DNA from 4 places in the Bradyrhizobium pachyrhizi genome. Region 1 is predicted to be linked to each of the others. Evidence: predicted binding sites of a transcription regulator. Region 1 holds the regulator's gene; each other region holds the start of a gene.
What was found. Region 1 encodes LexA, which represses DNA repair genes until DNA is damaged. Its sites were predicted from a motif close to TGTTCNNNNTGTGTTCNG; they were not measured.
Positions count from the first base shown of each region.

Region 1 (7,361 bases):
GCCGCGTTCCATTTCCATCGCGTGACGCCCTACGGGCTGCTCGCCAACCTCGCGGCGATGCCTGTCGTCTCGGCGGTCGTGATGCCGGCCGGCCTGCTCGGGCTCGTCGCCATGCCGTTCGGCTTCGACGGACTGTTCTGGGCGATCATGGGTCTTGGCATCGACTGGATGATCCTGGTGACGCAATGGGTCGCCGCACTCCCGGGCGCGGTCGGCCGGATGGCGGCGTTCGGCATCGGGCCGCTGATCGCCGCGAGTGCCGGCATCATCCTGCTCGGGCTGCTGCGCACGCCGCTGCGCTGGTCAGGCGCGGTGCTGCTGCTGGTGGCCTCGGTCTGGGCGCTCAGGGTGCCGCAGCCGGACGTGCTGGTGTCGGGCGACGGCCGCAACGTCGCGGTGCGTGGCGGTGACGGACGGCTGCATCTGATGCACAGCGCCAAGGATGCATTTTTGGTCAAGGAGTGGCTGGCGGCGGACGCCGACGCGCGCACCGCCACCGATGCGTCGCTCGGCGAGGGCGTCTCCTGCGATGCCGGCGGCTGCGTGACCCAGGCACCCGGCGGCGCCTTCGTCGCGCTGGCGACCCGGCCGGAGGCGCTGGCGGACGACTGCGAGCGCGCAGCCCTGATCGTGACGGCGCGGCCGGCGCCGCAGGGCTGCGCGGCATCGGTGATCGATGCCGAGCGGCTGCGCCGCCACGGCGCGCTGGTGCTGCGACGGATCAGGGACGGCTACGCCGTCGATGCAGTCAAGCCCGGCGGGATCGACCGGCCGTGGTCGCCGGCGGTTCCCGGCGACGGCGAGAGCGAGACGACGCTACGCGCGCCCGCCGCCGCGCCGCGGCCTGCGGTGGATGCGACGCCGGCTGAGACCGATCTGCAGGGCGATGATTAGCTGTGGTCTGGCGAGGGGCCGCTTGGCAGCTCGAACAGGCCGAGATGATATTCGTCGGAGTCGGGGGCGTCGGGCTTCTTGACGAGAGTAAAGGAAGCCTCGGGAAATTGCTCCCAGACTTTCAGGTCGTCGGCCGTTACCGTCAGCCAACCGAACCGGAACAGGTAGCGGCCCGGTTCCGTGACGCGTCCAGCCTTTTGCCATGTGACCTTATCGACCACCGCGCACGTCCTCCGTGCCCGATGATGCGCCAAGGCGCCGGCCGACGCAAATCTCCTTCTGCGCCCCGGAAGCGGGAGTCCGGGGTCGCCCGAAATTGCTTAGGTCATTCGCCGCCGAACAGCTCATTCCGCGGCGACGATGCGCTCAACCCAAAAACAGCGTTGCGAATGCGGAGGGCCGCCGCTCCACAACCTTCGGCTTCTGCTCGACCGGCGGATGCAGCGCCGGCAATTGCAGCACGCTGACGCGCTGTCCCTCGACCAGCTGGGTCACCAGCACATGGCTGCCGTCGGGGAATTCGACCGCGTCATGATGCCGATCGGGCACGTCGGGCTCGACTTCGTTGAACACGCCGACGCGATAGTTCAGCGTCTTGGTCCAGATCCAGCGGCTGTCGTAGCGAACGTTCTCGGCGAAAGCGAGCTCGGTGCCCGGCAGCATGCAGACCGCGACAGTGGGATCGTTCTCCGAGGCAAAGCCGCGGGTCGACGTGCCGCGGAACGTCGTCGTGATCAGCGTCTCTCCGACAATGGCGGGGCGCGATGCCACGGCGTGCAGACTATAGTCACACATCGGATGGCTCCTCATTTCGAGGTAGCGACCCGTGCCTCTCCTTGAGGCATTAGGGCCTCTACCAGAGTGGACGATAGCGAACGAGCGTCTGCTCGTTTCTGGGCGATTGTACGACTGGTCCGAGATCGCTCCGATCACAAACACGCGACGCTGCGCGAGAGGTATCGGAGCGCATCGGGCAGGCCGTACGCTACACTATCATGCAAGGAACGATCCGACGTGTTGCTCGTTCCCGGCCGCCGCAAGTATTTGCAATTCAGTATTTGCGATAAAGGCCGATCAGCTTGCCCTGGATGCGGACCCGGTTCGGCGGCAGGATGCGCACTTCATAGGCGGTGTTGGCCGGCTCGAGCGCGATCGATGCGCCGCGGCGGCGGAAGCGCTTCAGGGTGGCTTCCTCCTCGTCGATCAGCGCCACCACGATGTCGCCGGTATTGGCGACGTCGTTGCGCTGGATCAGCGCCATGTCGCCGTCGAGGATGCCGGCATCGACCATCGAGTCGCCGCGCACCTCGAGCGCATAGTGCTCGCCGGCGCCGAGCATGTCGGGCGGCACGCTGATGGTGTGGCTGCGGGTCTGCAGCGCCTCGATCGGCGTACCGGCGGCGATCCGGCCCATCACGGGGACCGCGACTGGACGGTTGCCGTCGTCCTCGGCAATCGGCGGCGTGCTGGCGCGCCGGCCGAGGGTGCCTTCGATGACACTGGGCGTGAAGCCGCGGCGACCGTTGCCGGCGCCGGCCGAGAGTTCGGGCAGCTTGATGACCTCGATGGCGCGGGCGCGGTTCGGCAGGCGGCGGATGAAGCCGCGCTCCTCCAGCGCAGTGATCAGGCGGTGGATACCGGACTTCGAGCGCAGGTCGAGCGCATCCTTCATCTCGTCGAAGGAGGGCGGTACGCCGGCCTCTTTCAAACGTTCATTGATGAAACGCAGTAGTTCGTACTGTTTGCGCGTGAGCATCTCGAGTATTCCCCCGGTTGATAGCGTCGTTCGATTCCGAGACTCTTCTGGTGGGGCCTGCAGGCCGGGCCTGACCTCAGGAGCATGTGCTCAATGCACCTGCTTCCACGCGGCTTCCCGATTGTAGACACCAGTACTCGAAACAAATCATGAACGGACACTATATGTTCGATATGTGTTCCGCAACCACTTAATTTCCGGTGAACGTGTCGGGCAACGCACAATCGGCGGGGCGCGAAAACCCTATTCGGGCAGTGTCAGAATTTCGCATTCGCTGCCTTTGACGGCAGCCGCCGCAAACGGCGGACGCACGAGAAGCGCCCGTGCCGCAGCGAGATTCCCGAGCAGCGACGAGTCCTGCTGCGTCACCGGGGTTGCGACCAGCGTGCCGTCCTCGCGCGCTTCGAGACGCGCACGCAGATAGTCCTCGCGCTGGTCGTTGGCGGCGAGGTCGCGGCCGAGCAGGGCGCTTGCGCGGCGATGATGAATCACTTTCCGGCCGCTCAGCGCCCGAATCAACGGCACCAGGAACAGGAAGGCGCAGACATAGGACGACACCGGATTGCCGGGCAGGCCGATCACCCGCATCGCGCCGAGCCGGCCGTGCATCATCGGCTTGCCGGGCCGCATCGCAATCCGCCAGAACGCCATCTCGACGCCCTCGGCTTCCAGCGACCGCTTGACGAGATCGTGGTCGCCGACCGAGGCGCCGCCTGTCGTGATGAGGATATCGGCGCCGGCCTCGCGTGCCCGGCGGATGCCGGCCGTGGTCGCCTCCACCGTGTCGGCGGCAACGCCGAGGTCGACGGTCTCGGCGCCTTCGGCGCGCGCCAGCGCCCGCAGCGCGTAGCCGTTGGAATAGACGATCTGGCCGGGACCGGGCTGCGAGCCCGGCATCACCAGCTCGTCGCCGGTCGCCAGCACCGCGACCTTCGGGCGGCGGCGCACCGTCAGTTCCGGATAGTTCATGGCGGCCGCCAGCGACAGCGCGCGGTCGGACAGGCGGCTGCCGCCGGCGAGCAGCACCTCGCCCTCACGGAAGTCGACCCCGGCCTGGCGGATGTGCCGCCCGACGCTGGCGGCCTCCGAGATCGTGATGTGGTCGCCGTCGACGGCGGTGTCTTCCTGGATGATCACGGCGTCGGCGCCGCTCGGGATCACGCCGCCGGTGAAGATCCGCACCGCCTCGCCGGCGCCGACCGTCCGCTCGAACGGCCGGCCGGCGGCGACTTCGCCGATCACCTTGAGCCGGGCCTTTAGATCGGCCGCATCGGCGGCGCGCACCGCATAGCCGTCCATCGCCGACATCGGCTGCGGCGGCTGGGTGCGCAGCGCCGCGAGGTCGTGCGCAAGCGTGCGGTGGTAGGCGGCATCGAGCGCGACCATCTCCTCCGGCAGCGGTTCGGCGCCGGCGAGGACGGCGGACAGGGCATCGGCAACCGGCATCAGGGCCACGCTCAGAGCTCCTCAATTCCTAATGTTCAATACCAAGTGCGGTCAAAGCCCTTGCCACGTCATCCGTCGATGTCACGTGGATAGCATGAAGGCCGCGCGCCCGCGCACCTTCGATATTGGCGGCCAGGTCGTCGAAGAACAGGATCCGCGACGCCGGCACGCCGATGGCTTTTACCACATGATCATAGGCCTCGGCGTCGGGTTTGCGGAAGCCGATGCTCGACGACAGGAAGACGTTGCGGAAATGGCTGAGCAGCTCGGCATGGGTGACCGAGAAATGCGCGACATGGGCCGGATTGGTGTTGGAGAAGGCGTAAAGCGGCATTTGCCTGGCGGCCGCCGCGACCAGCGGGGCGATGCCCGGCATCTCGCCGGTGAAGATCGCATTCCAGCCTTCGAGGAACTGGGCGTCCGTGATGTTGATGCCGAGCGTCCGGCGCAGGCTTTCGAAGAACGCCGCGTCGTCGATCCGGCCGATCTCGTGATGCTTGAAACTGTCGTCGACGACAAAGCGCGTGGCGAGCTCGGCGGGCGCACAGCCGGCATGCTGCGCCCAGTGCGCCATCACCTTGTCAAAGTTGATGTCGAGCACGACGCGGCCGATATCGAACAGCAGCACGTCGACGGAGTTGGGAGTGAATTGCGAGGTCATTGCGTGAAACCGTGTACGAGAATTGCGGGCGGGCGGCAATGTCCTCGATTTGTGCGGCAGGTGTGCGACGGGCGTTAAGCGCGCCGTCGTCCATGCACGCGCGGGTGTCATCACCCGCGCGCAAGCGGGTGATCCAGTATTCCAGAGACGCTTGTGCTTGAGCCGAGAGGCCGCGGCGAAGTGGAAGGCGTGATTTGCTACCCTTCCAGAAGGAAGAAAGAACTCCAGCTCGCGCCATATCCACCGCCGTCGTCCCGGCCTAGTGCGCAATTGCGCACGGGGGCCGGGACCCATAACCACCGCATTTGATCAGGAACGGGATCGTGGCCCCAGCTCGCGCAACAATTGAGATTTGGGGTAATGGTCCCGGCCTTCGCCGGGACGACGCCGAGTGTGTTGTCGCTTGTGCGTCAAACATCCGCATTCTCGCGACATGATTTGTCCGAGCTTTGCTCTTCGATTCACCCTCTAATTTTGCTGCGGGGGTTTGCCACTTCGAGCAACTCAGTGGCGCGCGCGCGAACTTTCAGGGCGCCAGCACCAAGCGACTTGATGCCTGCATGCCCGCCGGCGGCTTTGGTGCCCGCCGGGCGTAGCTCTCACATCCTGGACAGCGCCAGGCCGAGGTAACCGATCAGCGCACCGGTGCTGAGAATGATGACGACGAGCGCCTGTTCCGAGCGTGCTTGCAAGGTTTTCCGGTTCACGGCGTTGGACGCTCCGTCTTCGAGATCATGCGGTCCAACGAACAGCATCAATTTCCGTTCCGGTCCTTCCCCCGGGAACCTTCACGACCTGCCGAGTGACGCGACGAACGGAACGTGGGTCGGCCGCCTATGAGGGCGGCGCGATCCCCGGAACGGGGAAGGCGCGGCACATCTCGACGCTGTTCGACCTCAATCGCTTGACGACCGCTGCATCTCCCTTCGACCGGAGGGACTCCGCAATGAGTTCGGCGATGAGGCGCATTTCGGGCTCGCCCATGCCGCGCGTGGTCGCCGCCGGTGTCCCGAGGCGAATGCCGCTCGGCTTGAGCGGCGGACGCGGATCGTCGGGAATGATCTGCTTGTTTGCGGTGACCCCGACGGCGTCGAGGATGTTCTCGGCCGCGCCGCCGTCCAGGCCGACGCTGGCCACCGTATCCACGACCATCATGTGATTGTCGGTTCCGCCGGTGATCAACGTCATGCCGTGTTCCATCAACGCTTCGGCCAGGACCTTCGCGTTGCGCATGACCAGCTTTGCATAGGCGTGAAAATCGGGCGTCGATGCCTTCTTCAGCGTGACCGCGGTTCCGGCCACGACGTTCATGTGCGGACCTCCCTGCAAACCCGGGAACACCGACGCGTCGATCTTGCCGGCGAACTCCCGGCGACAGAGAACGATGCCGCCGCGCGGCCCGCGAAGCGTCTTGTGCGATGTCGTCGTCATCACGTCGAAACCCGCATCGAGCGGATTGCGCAAGGCGTTGCCGGCGATCAGGCCGCCGTAATGGCTGACGTCGGCCATGGTCAGTGCACCCACCTCATCGGCGATGCTCTTGAAGGACGCATAATCCAGATCGCGCGGATAAGAGCTGTAGCCGCACAGCACCAGCTTCGGGCGGACGTTCCGGGCCATGGCGCGGAGCTCATCGAAATCGATGGCGCCGCCGTTTGACGGCTGCGTCTTGTAGCGGGCGAAGTTGAAGAGCCGCCCCATATGCGACACCGGTGCGCCATGGGTGAGATGGCCGCCGTGTGACAGGTCCATCGCCAAGATCGTATCGCCGGGCTGCAGCAGGCCGAGATACACGGCCTGGTTCATTGGCGATCCGGACAGAGGCTGAACGTTGGCATGCTCGGCGCGGAACAGCGCGCAAGCGCGCTGTCGGGCAAGGTTCTCTATCTGGTCGGTAAATTCCTGGCCGCCGTAATAGCGGCGTCCCGGATAGCCCTCGGAATACTTGTTGGTGAACACCGATCCCAGTAGCTCGAGAACCTCGGGATAGGTGTAGTTCTCCGACGGAATCAGCTCGACGCCGTCTTGCTGGCGGCGCTCTTCGCCCTCGAGCGCAAGGGCAACTTCCAAATCGTTGAGATGGAGTTCATTGCGGAATGACGGCATGGTCCGGGCTCCCTAAGACGCTGGATCATCAGCTGAACGGGTTGCCCAGGCGAACGGCGTTGGAACCCTTCGCGCTTCACCGTGGTCAATTCCACGTAAGCTCGCCAGTCGCGCGAGGGGCGAATGAGCCTGCGAAGCTCATCGCGAGCAGAAGGCTATCCAATCCCCGGCGGGCTCGCAAGGGTTGATCGCGGGCGTCGCCGCGGGCCCAGCGTTGGGCGAGATCGAACATCTGGCGACAGCCACGGCAATGGCGACCAAACCGAGGGACGTCCGGCTTACCCAATGAACCGATGTCCCGATGATCAATGCCGTCTTCGGCTGAGGGCCAATAAGGCGCATGACCATCCGTCACTTGCGGCCCGTCAGGCTTGCGGGGTGGCTGACCGTGTGGCTGTGGCACCCGCGAATCTATTCCTTGACGAAGATATGAGACTTTATCTTCCACTGCCCGTCGGGTTGGCGTTCAAGCAGTCTCACGGTGCTGCCAGAAATTGG
Region 1 is NZ_CP121667.1:5,047,951-5,055,311, reverse strand. Features, by position in the region: gene QA639_RS23740 (ComEC/Rec2 family competence protein) at 1-894, shown strand, start outside; gene QA639_RS23735 (hypothetical protein) at 891-1,115, opposite strand; gene QA639_RS23730 (hypothetical protein) at 1,261-1,689, opposite strand; gene lexA (transcriptional repressor LexA) at 1,946-2,650, opposite strand; gene QA639_RS23720 (molybdopterin molybdotransferase MoeA) at 2,894-4,105, opposite strand; gene QA639_RS23715 (HAD family hydrolase) at 4,125-4,757, opposite strand; gene QA639_RS23710 (hypothetical protein) at 5,357-5,512, opposite strand; gene QA639_RS23705 (serine hydroxymethyltransferase) at 5,592-6,863, opposite strand; ZMP/ZTP riboswitch at 6,900-6,985, opposite strand; gene QA639_RS23700 (YybH family protein) at 7,275-7,361, opposite strand, start outside.

Region 2 (7,361 bases), 380 kb from region 1:
GGCTGCGGTTGCCGAGCGCGCGCGGACCGAACTCGGAACGGTCCTGAAACCAGCCGATCACGCGCTGGTCGGCGAGCAGCTTTGCGGTGTCGCGGCAGATATTGTCGCTGCGCTTCGCGTCGATCTGGATGCGCACCAGGAAGCTTTGCAGCGCGGCGGCCACCTCGGCCTCGCTGTAGCGCCGCCCGACATAGGCGTGGTCCATCACGAACGAGCGGCGCTGCTTGAGCACCTCGAGCCAGCCGTAATAGGCGCAACCGATGGCGATCCCGTCGTCGCCGGCGGCGGGCTGGATCCAGATGTTTTCGAAACCCGACTCGCGCGCGATGCGCCCGTTGGCCACGCAGTTCAGCGCGACGCCGCCGGCGATGCAGAGATTTTTCGCACCCGTGGTCTCGCGCAGCCAGCGCGCCCGCGCCAGCAGCACGTTCTCGGTGTCGTCCTGCACCCGCCAGGCGATGTCCTCCCAGTGCCGCATCGTCGGGCTTTTGTCCCAGCTGCCGCTGTCGAGCACGAAGGGCTGCCGGTTCTCGGCGCCCCAGAACGGCACGTGCAGCTTGCCGTCCTTCATCTCGAGCAGATGGCCGACCTGCTCATGGCGGCCATAGGGCGCCAGCCCCATCAGCTCGCCGCACTTGTTCCAGTCGCCGAATACATAGGTCGAGACCCGGCTGTACAGCGCCCCCAGCCCCGGCATGTTGTAGAACTCGTCCGACAAGAGCCCGCGCGCCGGCTCCATGAAGACCTTCTTCAGGCATTCGAGTCTGGTGTCGTCGAACCTGTAGTAACTCTCGGACTCGCGGGCCAGCGGCGATGCCTCATCCTGCGGATAGGACTCCATCGCGTCGGCCTGATAGTTGCCGACGCCATCGACGATCATCACGACGCCGTCCTTGAATGGCGACACCGCGAACGCGCTATAGGCATGCGCGAGGTGGTGCGAGATCGACACCACCTTGTCGGATTTGGAACGAAACAGCGGGTGCTTGATTGCCTCGTTGCGTTCGGCGATCGGCAGGAAGCCCGGCATATCCTGGTGGAGCATCCGCTCCTCCATCTCGGGCACCGGCAGGATGTAGCTGTTGCGCACCACGAGATCGACGTCGTCGAGGGTGATGCCCTCGGCCGACAGGCAGTAGTCGACGACTTCCTTGTAGAAGCCGGAGGCGTGCTTCTCGCGGGTGATGCGCTCCTTGGAGATCGCGTAGGCGATCGCGCCGTCACGCAGCAGGCAGGCGCTGACGTCATGGTCGTAGACGTTGAGACCAAGGACGTAAGTGTGTTGTTTCGGCATGGGCACTCTTTGGGAAGGATACTGCAACGCTGAGAGAACAGGATCGTGTCGACTTCAAGTTCTCGCCGGCATTTTCCGAGGTTCTCAAACCTCTGCTTCTGCGATGCACAAATCAAATCGGCGCAACGCAAGATGAACAGAATGAACGGCGGATGAACGACAAGATGAGTGCAGCAACGACAGCATCCTTTGCAGGCGGGACTGTAACTTGACCTTACCTGTTGGTCTCAATAGAGTCGTTAAAGCTCGCAAGAACCTTAGTGAAAATATCGTCTTAGCATGCTCGAACCGAATGCCGGTCTCGCGCGTCTAAGCGAGACAGCCAGCATCAGTTCAGATGTTTGGAAGTGGACTGGAGATCTTCAGAATGACTAAACGCTACAATATCCTGACTCGTTGCCTGGCAGCAGTCGCTTTGTTGTTCGTCTATGTCGCAAGCACCTCCGCCATCCTGGTCGGCGTCACGACAGCGCCTGCGCAAGCCTGGCGCGGACGTGGCGGTGGCTGGGGCTATCGTGGCGGCGGCTGGGGCTATCGTGGCGGCTGGGGCCGCGGTCGCGGATGGGGCTATGGCCGCGGCTATGGCTATTACGGTGGTTATGCCGGTCCCCGTTGCTGGTGGACCCCGCGTGGCGTTCGCGTTTGCCGGTGGTAACAACCACCCGGCCGACACAAGCGATATTGAAGATAATGATCAGGTGCGTCGATCGCGGCGCACCTGATTTTCTTTTGCGGCCAGCCTCAGCTGCGGCACGCAAGAAAGAGCCCCGGGAGACGCCGGGGCTCTAGTCACGGGAGAGAACGCTTCCGAAATCGGGACGCGAGGACGAGCCGGCGGCCCGATCACCCAATGCATCTACTGCGTGCATAAGAACAGATTTGGCTGCCTCAAGCTGTAACCGTACCGCAACAACAGCCAGTAATGCACAGCCTGTCCACCGGTTCCCGAAACCGGCCGGACACACCCCACCGCGCCTAGCCGTCGAGGATCGCGACCGCCCTCGTCCACCCCGCCGACGCGCGCTCGATCTTCACCGGGAAGCACGACACCATGAACCCGGTCGACGGCAAGAGCTCCAGATTGTGCAGCTTCTCGATGTGACAGTAACCGATGTGCCGTCCGGCCTTGTGGCCTTCCCAGATCAGGCTGGCGTCCCTGGTCTCGGCGTATCTCTTCGCGGTGAAGACGAACGGCGCGTCCCAGCTCCAGCCGTCGATGCCGGTCAGCCGCACGCCGCGCTCGAGCAGATACATCGTCGCCTCGTAGCCCATGCCGCAGCCCGAATTGACGTAGTCGGGCTGGCCATATTTCGCGCCCGCGCTGGTGTTGACGACGACGATCTCGAGCGGTGACAGCGTGTGGCCGATGCGCTTCAGCTCGGCTTCGACATCCTTGGCGGTCGCGACATAACCGTCAGGCAGATGGCGGAAGTCCAGCTTCACGCCCGGCTGGAAGCACCATTCCAGCGGCACCTCGTCAATGGTCCAGGACCGCTCGCCGCGGTTCATGGTCGGATGGAAATGCCAGGGCGCATCGAGATGCGTGCCATTGTGGGTGGAGAGCGAGACCTGCTCGACGGCCCAGCCCTGTCCGTCGGGCAAGTCCTCCGCCTTCAGTCCATCGAAGAACTGCAGCATGCGCGGCAGCCCCTGCTGGTGATCTATATACTGGATGGTCGGATGGTTGCCGGGCGGATCGGCTGGAACGTCGTTTTGCAAGGGAACGGAGATATCGATCAGTCTGCGCGCCATGGTGCTTTCTCGCGGATTGGTCTTGTCGGGCCGAACTACCCTGCCAGCGCGCGCGCGTTATCGGCAAGCCACATCCGCTCGAGATCGCAGCTCACGATGTCGTGCCCTGGACTGCGGCAAGGCGGCGCAACGTTGAACCTATCCCCCGCCCGCACGACCCATTGGCACTGGGGATTTCAGGGCCCAGTATTTCGACGGCGCCGTCTGGACGAGCATATTCCGTCCAGGCGGCGTTGTTGCATTAGGCGAGACAATCTCGGCCGAAGCCTGGTTGCCCGTGCCAGAGCTGTTCACGCACAGAGAGCCGCAGAAACAATACGTGTGCTCATGTCGCGCGGATTGCTGCTGGTGTTGCCACGCCGATACAGAGATACCCCCACAACGATGCTAACCAACCAGCATCTGAACCAAGACGGGGTTGCGTCGTGTCGGGATTTGATCACTGGAACGGTGCAAATAGAGCCTACTCGTCCGCCGATGCGCCACATCTGCGCGATGAGCAGCAGCAGTTCGACCGCTATCACAAATTCGACGATCCCATCTCGCGACCGCCGGAGAGCGGTTCAAGAACCGTGATCCTGGACCGCTACAACCCGCCGGCTCGTTGATCTGGTCAGCGCCCGGTCGGCTGAAGTTGCGGGCAGTGGAGCGCGGGGGCTTGGGTCCGGCGCTTGCTATTTCAGGGAGCCAACTGACCGCGATGTGTGGTCCAGGTCAGACACGAATGCCGAGCACGCGCCGATAAACATCGCGTCAGCCTCATCTGCCGGCGGAGCGTCTCTGTTAAGTCTTTGATTTGGATGGTCGGGGCAGCTGGATTCGAACCAACGACCTGCAGTACCCAAAATTGTTCTATTTGCATTCTTGTGGTCAAGCTGACACCGAATGCAAACGTTAAGTCATTGAAAATTCTAAATTCCACCTCGTCACCTCGTTCATACGAATGCAAACAGTCCTACGAGTTGGGAAGCCCGGCTTCCACGAGAGGCGACGATAAGGTCCACTTCTGCGATCGAGACGGACTGCCCGCTTCAGCCCTCCTCCTCCACTGCTCGCAGGAGTTGGGGACATGTATCGGAGTTCAACTGGACTGATGGGCTCGGCCCTTGAAATGTTCTCAATGCGTTCCCATTACTACATGCGCCATTTGTAAGTTGGGGACACGGAATGAGGCAGCTCGAGGTTGAGAATCAGCTCCGCGACGTGGTCGGCCGTATCATCCTTCAGGTTGAGTTGGCGACCTCCCAAGGACGGACCGACATCAACTTGGCTCTGGAGGACGCCTTCATCCCCATCCTGAAATCGGTCTACAACCTGCCCCACCTCATTAATCTGAACCGCAAGCAAAAGAACTTTCCCGGCATCGATCTCGGTGACGACCACGACCGTGTGGCGTTCCAGATAACGTCGACGACGACGCTCGAAAAGGTGAAGTTCACCGTCCGGCAATTCATGGACCGGGCCTACTACAACACATTCGATGAGCTCTTCATCCTCATGCTCGGGCAGAAGCAGTCGTCCTACAGCCAAGCGTCGGTGAACGAGCACTTGACCAGCAAGTTCGCCTTCAACTGCAAGAAGCACATCATCGATCTCGGCGACCTCCTCGGCCAAGTGTCCGGTCTACGGCTCGCTGCTCAGGAGCGTGTGCTGTCCGAGTTTCGGCACATTCTGGGAGAGGTCGACGCCTATATCAGCTACAGCTCGGAGAGCCTCGCCGCGCCGACAGCCATCACGTCCAACCTTCAGCAGATCAGGCTACCCAAGACGGTCTACGTGGGCGAGTTGACGATCGACGATAAGAAGGTCATCGCACAGGCGAAGACGAAGCTCGGCTACAAAGGCAAAGCGCGGAGCAGGAGATCCGTTGTCAAGATGGCTCTCCTCCTCAACGGCGTGGAGAGCGACGCATGGGTCTGTCATGACAACAAGCTCTTCTCGTTCCAAGACATCGAACAGTGCGGGCTGATTAGCGTGGTGGACGCGGGATCGGTGGAGCCGCTGGGGATCGCGGATCTGGCCAAATCCACCGAGTTGGACAACGTGAACATCCTGAAGCAGCTTCTCTCAGCCGAGACACGGGAACAGTTGAAGCAACACCATGTACGTATGCACACCATGGATGGATTCTTCTTTTTCGGGCCAACCGCGGAGGCGCAGCTGGAGCGAAAGGAGACCTGGGTAGGCAAGAAGACCGCGATCCGGCGCGTCTACGAGGTCAAGTACCAGAAGAAGGATCCGACGAAGATCGCCCACCACCGGCATCTGTCGTTCGAGCTGACGTTCACGAAGCTGGACGACACCTGGTATGCGCAGATCGTGCCGAGCTGGTACTATTCTTACGACGGATACCGCCGGTCACACTGGCACGACGATCTCCTATCGCAGCAGAAGCGACTGGAGCACAATCTGACCGTCCGAAACATGGTCCGTTTCGTCGCATACTTCCTATCCGAGACCAACAAGAACGAGGACGAGGACTGTGGGCTACGCTTTCTCTCCCTCGTCGAATTCAACGTGCGGGAGACCGACGAGGCGGAGCCCGTCGATGACGACGGCGAGGACGTTACCGACATGGCAGAGGGAACGGCGGCATGAAGCTAACGACGCTTGCGGAGCCACTGCTAGAATTCGGAACGGGTACGCACATCTGTCCCCGCACCGGGATCGAGCACTTGGGTGTCTATGATAAGCGGGACGAACTGCGTCGAACCGAATTGCGTGTCGGGGTGGTCGGTCGCGGCGAGGGAATAGACCTTCTAGACGAGTGGCTGGAGAGATGCCGGGATGGAATCGAGCGCAAAGAGGAATCCAGGCTGCTGAATCTCTTCCGCGGCTTTGGCGGCATCAAACAAGACTACGGATTTCTGACTAGGCTCATCAATTCACCTCAATACACTCGCACCCTCAAGAAATCGGATGTTTCGGGAGTCGTTAAGTTAGCGTCCCGCCCGGAGCGGGTGGAGCGGGCCGTCGAACTTTACTACGAGCAGATCCGCTTCCTCGCTGAGAACAGATCAGTTGATGTAATCGTCTGCGTCATGCCGAACGAGATGTTCGATTCCATTACGACGGCGGCAGGCGACGACGATTCAGAAGAGAGTGAGCTCGAACACAATTTCAGGCGCATCCTGAAGGCAAGATGCATGCACCTCGGCACCCCACTGCAGTTGGTGCGCGAGAAGACCATTCTCATTACCAAGCATGCAGGCGACCAGCAGGACCCCGCCACAAAGGCGTGGAATTTTTGCACAGCGCTCTACTACAAAGGGAACAGGACGATCCCTTGGCGTCTCGTCGAGGACACTGCGAAGTTGCGGTCGTGCTACATCGGCATCGGCTTCTACAAGAGCCGGGACGGCGAAACTGTGTCGTCGAGCCTAGCCCAGGTTTTCGACGAGTTCGGCCACGGGATCATACTTCGCGGTACGCCGGTGTCGATCGACAAGAAGAACCGTCATCCGTATCTGAGCGAGGATCAGGCCTACGAGTTGCTGCGCGATGCGCTAGACGAATATGACCGTGCGCTCGCGCACATGCCGGCCCGGATCGTGATTCACAAATCGAGCCACTTTCGGGAGAGCGAGCGGAAGGGTTTCCTCAAGGCGCTCGACGAAAAGGGTATCCGAACCAAAGACTTTGTCGCCATAACGGACACAGATATCAGGCTGTTCAGTGATAAAGATTATCCGCCGAAACGCGGGACACTCCTGACAATATCTGAAACCGAGGGGGTGCTCTACACGCGCGGTACCGTCGACTTCTACAAGACGTATCCCGGAATGTATGTGCCGACCCCGCTGAAGATCACCGTCTATGAGCAGGATTCGTCGCTTGAGAGCCTGTGCGACGAGATACTGGGGCTAACGAAGATGAACTGGAACAACACCCAGATGGACGGTCGTCTGCCGATCACGCTGGAGTGCGCGCGGAAAATCGGGGACATCATGAAATACGTCAGCCCGACAGAGAAGCCGCAGGTCAGCTACAGCTTCTACATGTAGCCAACCCCGGATAGTGATCTCTGCTGCAAGCCCGGCTGATGTCTCCGCGCTTTATTGATGGGAATGAGTGTGAAGCTGTCGCTTATAGGAAAGGTTCGGCATTACATTTCTCGACTGCATCTGCGCGCTATTGTGTGGTCGAAATTCTGGGGCCTTAGTAGGTCTCCGGCTGCCCGGATGACCGTCCTAATCCCGCTTGTGGGCTATCTGATCATTTTTAATGCCAAGATTGCCGAATACCTCCAGCTCGTCGCTCGGCTGGGAGGTCCGCTGAATACCGCAGAAGTTTCTCCGAGGCTTCTGCTCGTTTA
Region 2 is NZ_CP121667.1:4,669,248-4,676,608, reverse strand. Features, by position in the region: gene QA639_RS21930 (carbamoyltransferase family protein) at 1-1,294, opposite strand, end outside; gene QA639_RS21925 (hypothetical protein) at 1,662-1,949, shown strand; gene QA639_RS21920 (cyclase family protein) at 2,270-3,046, opposite strand; gene QA639_RS21915 (hypothetical protein) at 3,472-3,654, shown strand; gene QA639_RS21910 (SMEK domain-containing protein) at 4,214-5,644, shown strand; gene QA639_RS21905 (argonaute/piwi family protein) at 5,641-7,050, shown strand; gene QA639_RS21900 (hypothetical protein) at 7,228-7,361, shown strand, end outside.
Region 2: the regulator LexA is predicted to act here: its motif matches at 4,159-4,176, upstream of QA639_RS21910 (SMEK domain-containing protein).

Region 3 (7,361 bases), 2.6 Mb from region 1:
TGACCCGCTCGAAGCCGGCGCGGGCGTAGATGCCGCGCGCGGCGACCAGGATGCTCTGGGTCCACAGTGTCATCTTCGTGTAGCCCTTCTCGCGCGCGACGCGGATGCATTGCTCGACCAGTGCGCGGCCGACGCCGAGTCCGCGCGCCTTTTCTTCCACCAGCAGCAGCCGCAGCTTGGCGACCCCGTCGCCGCCGTCCACCAGGAAGACCGAGCCGACCGGCTCGCCGTCGACCTCCGCGATCCAGCAATTCTCGCGGGCAGGATCGAACGATCGCAGAAACTGCGCGCAGATCTCGGCCACCAACGCCTCGTAGCTGATGTCCCAGCCATATTCCTCCGCGTAGGCTTGTCCCTGCCGCGAGACGACCCAGCCCATGTCGCCGACGCGATGGCTGCGCAGCAGGAAGCCGACCGGTTTCTCGGCCGGCGGCTCCAGCGATTGCTCGATCGTGCCCATCGCGCGCACCACCGCGGCGCGACGGTCGCTGTCCATCTGCTTCAATAGCGCCCCGACCTCGCTGCGCGAGCGGCGGTCGAGATCGGCGGCTGCGGTGCGGCCCTTGGCCGTGAGGGCCACCTCGTTGACGCGCTTGTCGGCCTTAGACGGCTTGCGCGTCACGATCTGGCGCCTTTGCAGCGCCGCCAGCGTGCGGCTGACGAAGCCGGCATCGAGGTCGAGATCGCGCACCAGATCGGTTGCGGTGCAATTTTCGCGATGCGCGAACTCGTAGATGATCCGCGCTTCCTGCAGCGTGAATGTCGAGTGCAACAGCTTCGGCTCGATGATGCCGAGCTTGCGGGTATAGAACCGGCTAAAGCCGCGGACAGCGGCGACCTGGCTCTCGAGCGTGGTGTCATGGGAATTTGATTTCATCAAATATATTATTTGACGGAATCAAATAATCCGCAAGCGCTTTGTTCAGGCTACCATGATCCGGCTGCGCAGCATGGTGCGGGAGGAGCGGCCGAGCCGGCGCAGCAGGCGCGCCTCGGAGCGGCGGGCGTCCGGCCGGTAGCCGCCGATCCGCTCGTAATGCTCGCGCGCGATCAGGAGCCCTTGTTCAGCCGAGGGGCCGGTGATCATCCGGGCGACGAATTTGAGGCCGTCGCGCAGGCCCGGGTCGGTGTAGGGCGCGCGGGCGTAGCGGAAGATGCCGGCGCGGTCCTTGCCACTCGCCGCCACCATCTGGATGAACTGCGTGGTTTCCTCGATCCAGCCGGCATCGAGCACCGCGCCCGGATGCAGGAACATCAGCCAGGGCGACCGCGCCTGCCGCGCGCCTGCCGCAAGCGCCGCGGCGCGCGTGCCCTCGAAGCGCAGGAAGCGGCAGCCGGCGACGTCGGCGACGCGCTCCATCACGTCGCTGTTGCTGCGGTCGACCAGCAGCACTTCGCGGATGACGCCCGCGGCCGCGCCCGGCACCAGCGCCGCCAACGTTGCGACCGCGGTGCGCTCGACGCCGTCGGTTGGAATGATCACGCTCAGCATGATTTTGAGGCTTCGATGGCTCAAACGGTGGAGAAACTCCGGCCGTGTTATCACCTTGTCATATTCAAAGCAGCCTGTTCGCGTGCAGAATTATGTAGCAAGGTTCTGTGGAATTTCTCAGTTCATGTTCTTGATTTGTTCTCGCGCTGTGTTAGCTTCAAAGCATGAGCCGAGCATCCTCTCATGCCCTCAAGCACCCGCCGGTAACGGCGCCCTCCGATAACCCGGCGGGTGCACCTTCACCCTTTCCCGAGCTTGCGGTCGCGATCGAGCGCGTGCGGCGGCGCGGCCGCGGCGCGCAGTCCAACGCCAGCGGCCGCTACGAGGCCGAGGCCCGCGTTGCCTTCGACGACGGCTGGCAGAGCCTCGAGGACCTGCCGCCGTTCACGACCAGCGTGGCGCTCGACACCTCGCGCAAGGTGATCACCCGCAACGACTCGCCCGACATCGGCTTCGACCGTTCGATCAATCCGTATCGCGGCTGCGAGCATGGCTGCGTCTATTGCTTCGCGCGGCCGACCCACGCCTATCTCGGCCTGTCGCCGGGGCTGGATTTCGAATCCAAGCTGTTCGCCAAGCCGGACGCACCCGCGCTGCTCGAGAAGGAGCTGGCGGCGCCGGACTACGAGGCGCGGATGATCGCGATCGGCACCAACACCGATCCCTATCAGCCGATCGAGCGCGACCGGAAGATCATGCGCGGCATCCTCGAGGTGCTGGAGCGCGCCGGCCATCCGGTCGGCATCGTCACCAAGTCGGCGCTGGTCACCCGCGACATCGACATCCTGGCGCGGATGGCCAAGCGCAATCTCGCCAAGGTCGCGCTCTCGGTGACGACGCTCGACCCGAAGCTTGCCCGCACCATGGAGCCGCGCGCCTCGAGCCCGCCGAAGCGACTCGAGGCGCTCAAGCGGCTCGCCGACGCCGGCATCCCGACCACGGTGATGGTCGCGCCCGTGATCCCGGCGCTGAACGACTCCGAGATCGAGCGCATCCTCGATGCCGCCGCGCATGCCGGCGCCAGGGAGGCGAGCTACGTGCTGCTGCGCCTGCCGCTAGAGGTGCGCGATCTGTTCCGCGAATGGCTGATGGCGAACTATCCCGACCGCTACCGTCACGTCTTCACGCTGATCCGCGACATGCGCGGCGGCCGCGACTACGACTCGCAATGGGGCACGCGGATGAAGGGCACCGGCCCGATGGCCTGGATGATCGGCCGCCGCTTCGAGATCGCCTGCGAAAAGCTCGGCCTCAACAAGCGGCGCACCAAGCTGACCACCGATCACTTCGCCAAGCCGAAGCGTAACGGACAGCAGCTCAGCCTGTTCTAGGTTAAGACCCGTAGCCCGGATGAAGCGCAGCGAAATCCGGGGCTCTTCGACTCCTGGCTGAAGCTTTCCCGGATTGCGCTTCGCTCCATCCGGGCTACGAACATAACAATGAGTGAGTGCAAACATGAGTAACACCCCGACCGCACGCTTCACCGTCCTCACGCTCGGCGTCAGCGACATGCGCGCCAGCATCGGCTTTTATGAATCGCTTGGCTTCACCAGGAAGATGCGCGCGACCGGCGAGGAGGTCGCCTTCTTCGAGACCGGCGGCACCGTGCTCGGCCTGTTCCCGTGGCATCTGCTCGCCGCCGATGCCGGGCTGCCGGATCAGCCACGGCCGTTAGCGTTCCGCGGCGTCGCGATCGCTTGGAACTGCAACGACGACGCCGAGGTCGATCGTGTGATGGCGTTCGCGCTGTCGAAAGGCGCCAGGCTGCTGAAGCCCGCGCAGCCCACCAGCTATGGCGGCTATTGCGGCTATTTCGGCGATCCCGACGGCCACGCCTGGGAAGTGGTGCGCGCGCCGGGCTTTGAGGTTCGCGACGACCGCCGGGTGTCAATTCCCGATTAGAGCGTCGATCCCGATTGGAGCGGCAGATTGAATAACGGGGAAGGGCGCCAGGTTCCCGGTTGCGCCACGGGCCGGGCTTGATCACCATCCCGGTATGATTCGGGACAAGTCCAGCGGCACGTCCAAGACCGCGTCGAAGAAGAAACCGGCCGAGCCGGCCAAGCCGGACAAGCGCGTCATCGTGGTGACGCGGCCGAGCTTTCGGCGTGAGCGCGCGCTGATCAAGCGCGGTGTCTGGCCGGTTGCCGGCTGCGACGAGGCCGGGCGCGGGCCGCTGGCGGGTCCGGTGGTCGCCGCCGCCGTGGTGCTGGACCCAAATCGGATTCCCAAGGGGCTCGATGATTCGAAGCGGCTGACCGTCGAGCGCCGCGAGGAACTGTTCGAGGAAATCTGCGCGACAGCAGCGTTCTCGGTCGCGGTGGCGTCACGGGCGCGGATCGACCGCGACAACATCCTGCGCGCCTCGCTGTGGGCGCTCGCGCGCGCCGTGCATGCGCTGCCGGAAATGCCGAAGCACGTCTTCGTCGACGGCCGCGACAAGCTCGCCACGTCCTGCGACTGCGATGCCGTGATCGGCGGCGACGGCATCGTGGCCTCGATCGCGGCGGCCTCGATCATCGCCAAGGTGACGCGCGACCGCCTGATGTGCGCGCTGGCGCTGGATTGTCCCGGCTACGGCTTCGAGCAGCACAAGGGCTATGCGGTCCCGGAGCACCTCGAGGCGCTTGACCGGCTCGGGCCGAGCAGCCATCACCGCAGCTTCTTCGCGCCCGTCGTCGCGGCGCGGCTGAAGCATTTCCCGGTCCCGGCCGAGCCGGACCTGTTCACGGTGGACGCCGAAAGCGAAGCCGCGGCATCCGAAGCGGCGTAAAGCGCGGCGGCGCCGCATTCTCGGTGTCATCGCCCGGCTTCGACCGGGCGATCCAGTATTCCAGAGACAGTTGTGTTCAAGCCTGGCCGCCGCGGCGTACTGGATCCCCGGCCTTCGCGGGGCATGACACCTGCATTTGACTTTGCACCGTGGACTCATCCGGCCCCGGTTGCCTCCACCGCCGCCGCCGTTTATCAAAAACCCTCGGGATCAGATGGTGCCGCTTGATAGGGGTGGCTGGGGCATTTCAGGCGTTTCATGCGGTTTACCTCCCTGGTTGTCGAACTGATCCGCGCCCGGCCGCGCCTCGTGGTCTGGATCGTGGTGCTGGCGCAGGCCGCGATCTGGCTGTTCCTGCCGGCCATCTTCTACGGCAGTCCGCCCGGCAACCTCGCCACCATCCTCGCCTTCGGCCGCGAATATCAGGTCGGCACCGACATGGGACCGCCGCTCGCGTTTTGGCTCGCCGACATCGCCTTCCGCGCCGTCGGCAATCACGTGTTCGGCGTCTATCTCCTGGCGCAGGTCTGCGAAATCGTCACCTTCATCGCCTTCTACGCCCTGGCGCGCGCCATCGTCGGCGGCCCGCAGGGCGTGCTGGCGGTGCTGCTGTCGATGACGGTCGTGGTGTTCTCCTCGCCTAGCGTCGAGTTCGGCCCGCTGATCCTGGCGCGCCCGCTCTGGGCGCTGCTGCTGCTGCATTCCTGGCAGTTGATCGGCCAGGACCGGCGCAGCGCCTGGTTCGCCTGGTCGATCGATTGCGGCCTCCTGCTGCTGACGACGCCGGCGGCGATCGGCATGATCCTGCTCGTGACAGGCTTTGCGCTCGCAACCGAGCGCGGGCGGCGCATGCTCAAGTCCGTCGATCCGATCTACGCGCTGCTCGTGATCATCGTGCTGGCGCTGCCCTACCTGATCTGGCTGCTCCGCGCCGACGTGCTGGCGCTGCCGGCCCTGCCGGCACTCGCCGATCTCAAGGCGCACGCGCTGCGCTGGGGCGTGGTGCTCGGCGGGCTGATCGTGGCGACCGCCGCGATCGCGATGCTGGCAATGCTCAATTCGCGCTGGTTCGCCCGCGATACGGAGGATGCTCCGATCATCTACCGTCCGCCGGTCAGCCAACTGGCGCGGCAATTCGTGTATTTCTTCGCGTTCGCGCCGGCGATCGCCGGCAGCTTCGTCTCCGGCCTGTTCAATCTCGATCGCGCCTTCGGCGGCGCCGGTGTGGCGCTGCTGATGTCCGGGCTCGCCGTCGTGGTCGCGACCGGCGACCTGATCCCGCTCAGGCGGCAGCGGTTGCTGCGTTCGGTCTGGGCCCTGGCGGTCGCGGCGCCTGCGGCGCTCGCGCTGGCGGCGGCGCTGTTCCTGCCCTGGACCAGCACCACGGAGGCGTCCACCTCGCTGCCGGCAGCCGCGATGGGCCGCTTCTTCGATGACAGCTATGAGCGCCGCACCAACCAGCGCCTGCGCGCGGTGGCCGGCGATCCCGAACTTGCCAGCCTGATTGCGATGAACCGCCGCCGCCCGCATCTTTTGCTCGACGCCACGCCGCAGCGGACGCCGTGGCTGTCGGTCGCGAAGTTCAACGAGACCGGCGGCGTCGTGGTGTGGCGCGCGCAGGACACCGCCGGCACGCCGCCGCCCGACATCGCGCAGCGCTTCCCTGGCCTCGTGCCCGAAGTGCCGCGTTCGTTCGACCGGTTGGTCAACGGACGGCAGCCGGTGCTGCGGATCGGCTGGGCGATCGTGCGGCCGAAGGGGACGTAAGGGATCCTGCGATCGACTACCCGTTCTGCGACCGGGCGAGGCACAAAATGGACTTCAATCCGCCTGCAGGCTCGAAGATTTCCGTCGTCACGGAAGGCCCCGATCCAGTTATCGTCATCCCCCCGGACAATTCGATGGCGCTCTCGGCCGGGCTTCTCATGGTGATCCTCCTCGTCTTCGGGGTGATCGTCTTGATCCATACGGCTTCAACGATTCTATCCGGACAGGGAAACGTGTTTCTTGTGATTTGGATGGGATTATGGATGCCTGGCCTCGCATTCGCTGCGTGCGCGCTCTATCGCCTGTTCCGCCGCCGCCGCCGCGGCCCGGTACCGGAAACACTGACTCTGAAGCGTAACGGCGTTGGCTATGATTCCGGCCTTGTTCCGCTGCTGCTGAAAGGCAGGGCTATCAGCTTCCCCAAGCAGATGCATGTCGATCTTGATCACCGACAACTACAATCCCTTCGCCTGCGTGGGAACGTCGTTGGCCAATGGCGTTTGACAATTGATGTCGGTGCCGATCGGATAGACATCGCACCGAATGCAAGCGGGGTCGAGCGAGAATGGATCGCCCGCCTCCTGGCGAAGCACTACGGGCTGACGCAAGTCTGATCGGAAGCGGCCCCGTCGGCTCTACCCATCCTACCGAAGCTATGCGTTCGCCGCCTGCAGCACCTTCGCGATCGCGCGCAGATCCTGCCACGACAGCCGCTTGTACGACGGCGAGCGCAGCAGATAGGCCGGATGGAAGGTGGCGACGGCGCGGATCGTGCGGGTGCCGGTGTCGTAGTCGATCCATTTGCCGCGCGTGCGCATGATGCCCTCGCGCGTGCCGAGCAGCGCCTGCGTCGAGGGATTGCCGAGCGTCACCAGCACGTCGGGATTCACCAGTTCGATATGGCGCTGGATGAAGGGCAGGCACACCTGCGTCTCCTGCGGCGTCGGCGTGCGGTTGCCGGGCGGCCGCCACGGGATCACGTTGGCGATATAGGCTGAGCGGCGGTCGAGCCCGATCGCGGCGATCATGCGGTCGAGCAGCTTGCCGGAGCGGCCGACGAACGGCAGGCCCTCGATGTCCTCGTCGCGGCCCGGCGCCTCGCCGACGAACATCACGCGCGCCTGCGGATTGCCGTCGGCGAACACCAGCCTGGTCGCGGTGTGCTTGAGCGCACAGCCGTCGAAATTCTCCATCAGCGTGCGCAGGGCCTCAAGCGTCGGCGCGGTCCGCGCAGCCTCGCGCGCGGAGGCGATCGCGGCATCCGGCGCCACGGTGATTTCGCTGCGCGGAACTGACGGGATCGGCGGCGGACGCTGCGGATTGAGCGCA
Region 3 is NZ_CP121667.1:2,475,997-2,483,357, forward strand. Features, by position in the region: gene QA639_RS11360 (bifunctional helix-turn-helix transcriptional regulator/GNAT family N-acetyltransferase) at 1-877, opposite strand, end outside; gene QA639_RS11365 (glycosyltransferase family protein) at 923-1,492, opposite strand; gene QA639_RS11370 (PA0069 family radical SAM protein) at 1,657-2,823, shown strand; gene QA639_RS11375 (VOC family protein) at 2,948-3,394, shown strand; gene QA639_RS11380 (ribonuclease HII) at 3,489-4,265, shown strand; gene QA639_RS11385 (glycosyltransferase family 39 protein) at 4,524-6,032, shown strand; gene QA639_RS11390 (hypothetical protein) at 6,080-6,646, shown strand; gene QA639_RS11395 (uracil-DNA glycosylase) at 6,686-7,361, opposite strand, start outside.
Region 3: the regulator LexA is predicted to act here: its motif matches at 1,618-1,635, upstream of QA639_RS11370 (PA0069 family radical SAM protein).

Region 4 (7,361 bases), 310 kb from region 1:
CCGCGTGCATGATCCGCCCGGGCATGAAGGTGAACAGCCCCGCGACGAGCAGTGCGCCGAAGAAGATGCCGATCATCGTGAACCTGTGGCGGCGGACATTGTGGCTCCGTGCGGCCGTCACGCCGAGCGCCAACATGGCGAGCGAGAAGATCGACAGCAGGTGGATCGGGCTCCAGGGACCGACCAGCCGGATCTGATGGATCCAGAACGAGCTTCCGGCGACCACCAGCATCAGGATCACCCAGATCCAGCCGAGGGTCCGGTGCGGCATCGTGCCCTTGGGGGCGGCGAGCTGGATGGAGCCGAGCACGAAGGCGGCCATCGCGGCAAAGGCGTGGAGCGGGATCGCAGGCGCGGCGTCGAGCAATCGCGCGAGGCTCATGATGGCGGCCCTCGGGTGAAGCTCGCGGCCCGACATCAAATGCCGCAGGCCAATGTAAATATCATTTACATCGGCCTGTGTCAAAGTCTTGGGAACCCGCATCCCTGCACGTCGGAGCACCGACGTTCTGACAGAGAGTTATCGGGTTATCCTCATAATCCACACGAGGAAATTGCTAATCCGGATCGCAACGACCGTTCCGGGAAATGATCTTCACGGAACGGCGCCTGACGGAATCGACGGAAGCGCGACCGCTCATCAGAACGGGATGTCGTCGTCCATGTCGCTGTTGCGGCTGCCGCCACCCGTGGCGACTGCACGGCGCGGTGCCGAACTGACCGGTCCGGCCGAGCCGAAATCGCTGCCGCCATCATCGGAGAAGCTGCTGCCTCCACCGCCACGCCCGTCGAGCATGGTGAGGTTGGAGTTGAAGCCCTGCAGCACGACTTCGGTCGAGTACTTCTCGACGCCGCTCTGGTCGGTCCATTTGCGGGTCTGCAGCTGACCCTCGATGTACACCTTGGCGCCCTTCTTCAGATACTGCTCGGCGACCTTGCAGAGGCCCTCGTTGAAGATCACGACGCGGTGCCACTCGGTCTTTTCCTTGCGCTCGCCGGTGCCCTTGTCGCGCCAGGTTTCCGAGGTGGCGATGGAAAGGTTTGCGATCGGACGGCCGTCCTGCGTCCGCCGGATTTCCGGATCCTTGCCGAGGTTGCCCACCAGGATCACCTTGTTCACGCTTCCTGCCATCGCATCATCTCCACTCAAAACCGGGCGTCCGGACATCGGTCGCCACTCTCAACCTTCGCCACTTACATCGCAGGCGTCGTGGATGACCCTATACGCCGGTGCCGGCTCGCCGCCTTTGCCGTCGCGCCGGTTATCCACGATATTCGAGATATAGCATCGGATCCGGCGTCGTTCCAGTTTTGTTCGCCACAACCATCCGTAGAAGCGGCCGATGCCGTCGGAGCGGCAGTCGATCTCGGCGCAGGCCGACGCCCGGCAGCAAGATTCAGTAAAACAACAAAGAAATCAGCACCTTGCCTTATCGACACTTCCTCCGCGAGTGTTGCATTTGGGAGACTGCGTTTCCGGTTGAATCAGCGTATAGCTCCAACCATGGCGCGGGCGCTCGCGTCTGGGATCGTGCTTCGGGACCGTTTGGAAGCCGATCGGGGTGCTGGGGGATTGATAATGAAGAAGTTTTTGCTCGGTACGGTTGCTCTGATTGCGTTTGCTGCACCTGCAGCGGCCGCCGATCTCGCTGCGCGCCCCTACACCAAGGCGCCGCCGCCGGTGGTTGCCCCGATCTATGACTGGACCGGTTTCTACATCGGCGCCAACGGCGGCTGGGGCTCGAGCCACAATTGCTGGGACCAGCTCCCGGCCGGCATCTTCCTCGCCTCGGACGGTTGCCATGATGCAACGGGCGGCGTCGCCGGTGGCCAGATCGGCTATCGCTGGCAGGCCGGCACCTGGGTGTTCGGCCTTGAAGCGCAGGGCGACTGGGCTGACCTAAAGGGCAGCAACGGCAGCGCGATCTTCCCGGGCCTGTTCACCAACCAGTCCAAGATCGACGCATTCGGCCTGTTCACCGGCCAGATCGGTTACGCCATCAACAACGTGCTGCTCTACGCCAAGGGCGGCGCGGCGCTGACCGACAACCGCTTCAACACCTACTTCACCCCGACCGGCGTGCTGGTCGGCAGCGCCAGCGACACCCGCTGGGGCGGCACCGTCGGCGCCGGCATCGAAGTCGGCTTCGCGCCGAACTGGACCGCAGGCATCGAATACGACCACCTGTTCATGCAGGACAAGACCTACAACCTGATCGCCCCCAACGGCACGCTGAACAGCACCATCCGCGATCGCCAGGACGTCGACCTCGTCACCGTCCGCGTGAACTACAAGTGGGGTGGCCCGGTCGTCGCGCGCTACTGATCGCGCCAGGCCGATTTGATCCAGACGAAAGGCCGGCCTCGCGCCGGCCTTTTTGTTTGTGCGCCGGCTTTTTCGTTGCGTGTGCACGCGCACCTCACCGGGGCCGTTTTCGGTGCGTTGTGGTTTCGCGGATACACACGCTCCGGCATTTCTCTGTAGAAGCGGCAGCACGTCACGCGACACTGCTGTGACGCTCTCTTCAAAATCTTTGAAGGGACAACAAGAAAATGAGCAAGAAAAACGGGACTCGGACTTTGAAAATCAGGAATGTTTTGCTGGCCTCGGCCGGCATGTTTGCACTGAGCGCTTTTGCACCGGCAATGGCCGCCGACATGGCGGCACGCGCGCCTTACGTAAAGGCTCCGCCGCCAGCGGCGATCTACAACTGGACCGGCTTCTACGTCGGCGGCTTCGGCGGCTACGCCAGCGAGAATTCCGGCACCCCGAGCATGGAAGGCGGCTTCGGCGGCGGCACCATCGGCTACAACTGGCAGGCCGGCAACATCGTGTACGGCCTCGAGGTCGACGCTGCAGGCGCTGACATCGACGCATCGGTCTCGACGCTCGGCGTCACCGCCCGCAGCAAGATCGACTCGCTCGGCACCGTGCGCGGTCGCCTCGGCTTCGCCGTCGACAAGGTGCTGTTCTACGGCACCGGCGGCTACGCCTGGGCCAACAACGAGGTCAGCGTCACCGCGCTCGGCGTGACCGCCTCGCAGAGCAACTTCCACTCCGGCTGGACCGTCGGCGCCGGCGTCGAAGCGTTCATCGCGCCCCAGTGGTCGATCAAGGGCGAATACCTGTATCGCAGCCTCGACAGCGAGACCTATTTCGGCGTGCCGTCCGGTACGCTCGAGCTGCACAGCGCCCAGTTCGGCGTGAACTATCACTTCGGCGGCCCGATCGTCGCCAAGTACTAAGACAAGTATTGAGCGAATTGCTGACCGCCGTCGGCGGTCAGATCGCACCGAAAGGCCGGCCTCGCGCCGGCCTTTTTTGCGTCAGGGAACCGGCGCTGCTGACTGCTGCTGCCATCAGGCAAACTATCCGTTGATGGACGCTATTCAGCACTGGAAATTGTCGGCCGTTCTTCCTACGTTCCAGTCTTCACACCCCCATCGGCGCAAGGTCCCGGCAGCACCGGCGATGCGCGCCCAAAAGGCGCCCAAGCATGCGCCCGGAACTGTCGCAATGGATGAAGTGCTCAAGGCGAAGCGCCAACAGAACGCCGGCTCCTCATCGCGCGCCATCACAATCCGTGGCGCGCGCGAACACAATCTGAAGAACATCGACGTCGAGATTCCCCGCGACAAGCTCGTGGTGTTCACCGGCCTGTCCGGCTCCGGCAAATCCTCGCTCGCGTTCGACACCATCTATGCCGAGGGCCAGCGCCGCTACGTCGAGTCGCTGTCGGCCTATGCGCGCCAATTCCTCGAGATGATGCAGAAGCCTGATGTCGACCAGATCGACGGCCTGTCGCCGGCGATCTCGATCGAGCAGAAGACCACGTCGAAGAACCCGCGCTCCACCGTCGGCACCGTCACCGAGATCTACGACTACATGCGCCTGCTCTGGGCGCGTGTCGGCGTGCCCTATTCGCCGGCCACGGGGCTGCCGATCGAGAGCCAGATCGTCTCGCAGATGGTCGACCGCGTGCTGGCGCTGCCGGAAGGCACCCGTCTCTACCTGCTGGCACCGGTCGTGCGCGGCCGCAAGGGCGAGTACAAGAAAGAGCTCGCCGAATATCTCAAGAAGGGCTTTCAGCGCGTCAAGATCGACGGCACGTTCTACGAACTGTCCGAGGCGCCCGCGCTCGACAAGAAATTCCCGCACGACATCGACGTCGTGGTCGACCGCATCGTGGTGCGTCCCGACCTCGCCCAGCGCCTCGCCGAAAGCTTCGAGACCGCGCTGAAGCTCGCCGAAGGCCTCGCCGTGATCGAGTATGCCGACGCACCGGCGGCGGCCGCGGGTGAAAAGGAAGACAAGAAGAAAACGGCAAAAATCCACGACAAGAGCGGCCCCGAGCGCATCCTGTTCTCGGAAAAGTTCGCCTGTCCGGTCTCCGGCTTCACGATCCCCGAGATCGAGCCGCGCCTGTTCTCGTTCAACAACCCCTATGGCGCCTGCCCGGCCTGCGGCGGCCTCGGCGTCGAGCAGCATATCGACGAGGACCTGGTCATCCCGGACAAGGAACTGACCCTGCGCAAGGGCGCGATCGCGCCCTGGGCGAAATCGTCCTCGCCCTACTACATCCAGACTCTGACCGCGCTCGGCAAGCACTACAAATTCACGCTCGACACCAAGTGGAAGGACCTCACCAAGAAGGTCCAGAACGCGCTGCTGCACGGCTCCGGCGACGACGAGATCAAGTTCTCCTATGAGGACGGGGTGCGCTCCTACGACACCAAGAAGCCGTTCGAGGGCGTCGTCACCAACATCGACCGCCGCTACCGCGAGACCGAGAGCGAGTGGGCGCGCGAGGAGCTCGGCAAGTACTTTTCCGACGTGCCCTGCGAAGGCTGCAACGGCCATCGGCTGAAGCCGGAGGCGCTGTGCGTCAAGATCGGCGGCAAGCATATCGGCGAGATCTCGGAGCTCTCGGTCAAGCGCGCCGGCGAATGGTTCGAGACGGTGCCGGAGGCGCTGAACGCGCAGCAGAACGAGATCGCGACGCGCATCCTCAAGGAGATCCGCGAGCGCCTGACCTTCCTGCTCGACGTCGGCCTGAACTACCTGACGCTGTCGCGCTCCTCCGGCACGCTGTCCGGCGGCGAGAGCCAGCGCATCCGCCTCGCCTCGCAGATCGGCTCAGGCCTCACCGGCGTGCTCTACGTGCTGGACGAGCCGTCGATCGGCCTGCACCAGCGCGACAATGCCCGCCTGCTCGACACGCTCAAGAGACTTCGCGACCTCGGCAACACCGTGGTCGTGGTCGAGCATGACGAGGACGCGATCCGCCTCGCCGATTACGTGCTCGACATCGGGCCCGGCGCCGGCATGCATGGCGGCCACATCGTCGCCGAGGGTACGCCCGACCAGATCATGCGCAACCCGAAATCGCTGACTGGCAAATATCTGACCGGCGAGCTTTCGGTGCCGGTCCCCGACCGGCGGCCGCCGAACCACCGGCGCACCATCAAGGTCGTCAACGCCCGCGGCAATAACCTCAAGAACGTCTCGGCCGAGATTCCGCTCGGCCTGTTCACCTGCGTCACCGGCGTCTCGGGCGGCGGCAAGTCGACGCTGCTGATCGACACGCTGTACCGCGCCATCGCCCGCAAGCTGAACAATGCCAGCGAGGGCGCGGCGCCGCACGACCGCATCGAGGGCCTCGAGCACATCGACAAGATCATCGACATCGACCAGTCGCCGATCGGCCGCACCCCGCGCTCGAACCCCGCGACCTATACCGGCGCCTTCACGCCGATCCGCGAATGGTTCGCCGGCCTGCCCGAGGCCAAGGCGCGCGGCTACGAGCCCGGGCGCTTCTCCTTCAACGTCAAGGGCGGCCGCTGCGAGGCCTGCCAGGGCGACGGCGTCATCAAGATCGAGATGCACTTCCTGCCCGACGTCTACGTCACCTGCGACACCTGCAAAGGCAAGCGCTACAACCGCGAGACGCTGGAGGTGCTGTTCAAGGGCAAGAGCATCGCCGACGTGCTCGACATGACGGTCGAGGAAGCCGCCGAGTTCTTCAAGGCGGTGCCGCGCGTGCGCGAGACCTTCCAGACCCTGCACCGGGTCGGCCTCGACTACATCCATGTCGGCCAGCAGGCGACGACGCTGTCGGGCGGCGAAGCCCAGCGCGTCAAGCTGGCCAAGGAGCTGTCAAAGCGCGCAACCGGCCGCACGCTCTACATCCTGGACGAGCCGACCACCGGCCTGCACTTCCACGACGTCGCAAAACTGCTCGAGGTGCTGCACGAGCTGGTCGCCCAGGGCAACACGGTCGTGGTGATCGAGCACAATCTCGAGGTCATCAAGACCGCCGACTGGGTCATCGACCTCGGCCCCGAAGGCGGCGACGGCGGCGGCGAGATCGTCGCCTGGGGCCCGCCGGAGGACATCGTCAAGGCACCGCGCAGTTACACCGGGAAGTTTTTGGCCCCGGTGCTGAAGAAGGCGAACAGCAAGCCGAGGAAGAGCTCAGCGAGCGAGGCGGCGGAGTAGCGGCATCGCTCGTCAGTGCGAGTTACCGCAACATGCAAGTAGGTTGGGTCGAGCGAAGCGAAACCCAACAACTCACCCCCGCGGCCCGAATGATGGGTATCGCTTCGCTCGACCCATCCTACTGATTACTGCGGCATGTGGCGATCTGCCAGACGTTTGCCCAGGCATCCCGGACCGTCGCGCGTCTGTCGCCGTAGGGCGTATCCACGGGTATCTCGATGGATTCAGCGGCTGCCGCGATCGCCCGACGATAGGTCTCGTCCGCGTCTTGAACATAGACGTAGAGAACGGCCGGCATCGCCTCGCGCACGCCTCCGCCATCGCTGATCAGGATAATCGAGTCTCCGATCCGGATTTCCGTCGGCGCGTCGGAGCGAACTTCGCCCTGCGCATCGAAAACGTCTCGAAGGAATCTGGCCAAGCCGGTGAGGTCGCTCGTGACAATTCGCGGTATGACGAAAGGCCAGCCGGCGGGCTTGAACTGGGGCATGAGTCTGCCTTTGACGAACCGACGATGATGCGGCGCTGATGAAAGCCACCAGAAACGCAGGAGCAAGTAGCCCGGATGAGCGAAGCGATATCCGGGGGCTCTGGCAGTCGCCAGCGGCGGTCCCGCATGTCGCTTCGCTCATGCGGGCTACAACAATCACCTCGCCTGCCCTACACCGCCCAATAGTTCGGGTGCGTGTACGACTGCGAGCGATCGCCCCAGTCGAATGCGTCACCGTCGAACTCAGACGGTCCGGCGCGCAAATCCTCCAGCGTGACCTCGGCTTCGAAGGCCTGCCGCACGGGATCGAAGTGCAGCGCGGTCCACTTGACGGGATAGTGGTGGTGGGTGCTCAACACGCCGCCGGTCCTG
Region 4 is NZ_CP121667.1:4,736,413-4,743,773, reverse strand. Features, by position in the region: gene QA639_RS22250 (DUF2306 domain-containing protein) at 1-382, opposite strand, end outside; gene QA639_RS22245 (single-stranded DNA-binding protein) at 641-1,132, opposite strand; gene QA639_RS22240 (outer membrane protein) at 1,580-2,326, shown strand; gene QA639_RS22235 (outer membrane protein) at 2,587-3,246, shown strand; gene uvrA (excinuclease ABC subunit UvrA) at 3,518-6,499, shown strand; gene QA639_RS22225 (VOC family protein) at 6,618-6,989, opposite strand; gene QA639_RS22220 (PRC-barrel domain-containing protein) at 7,160-7,361, opposite strand, start outside.
Region 4: the regulator LexA is predicted to act here: its motif matches at 3,412-3,429, upstream of uvrA (excinuclease ABC subunit UvrA).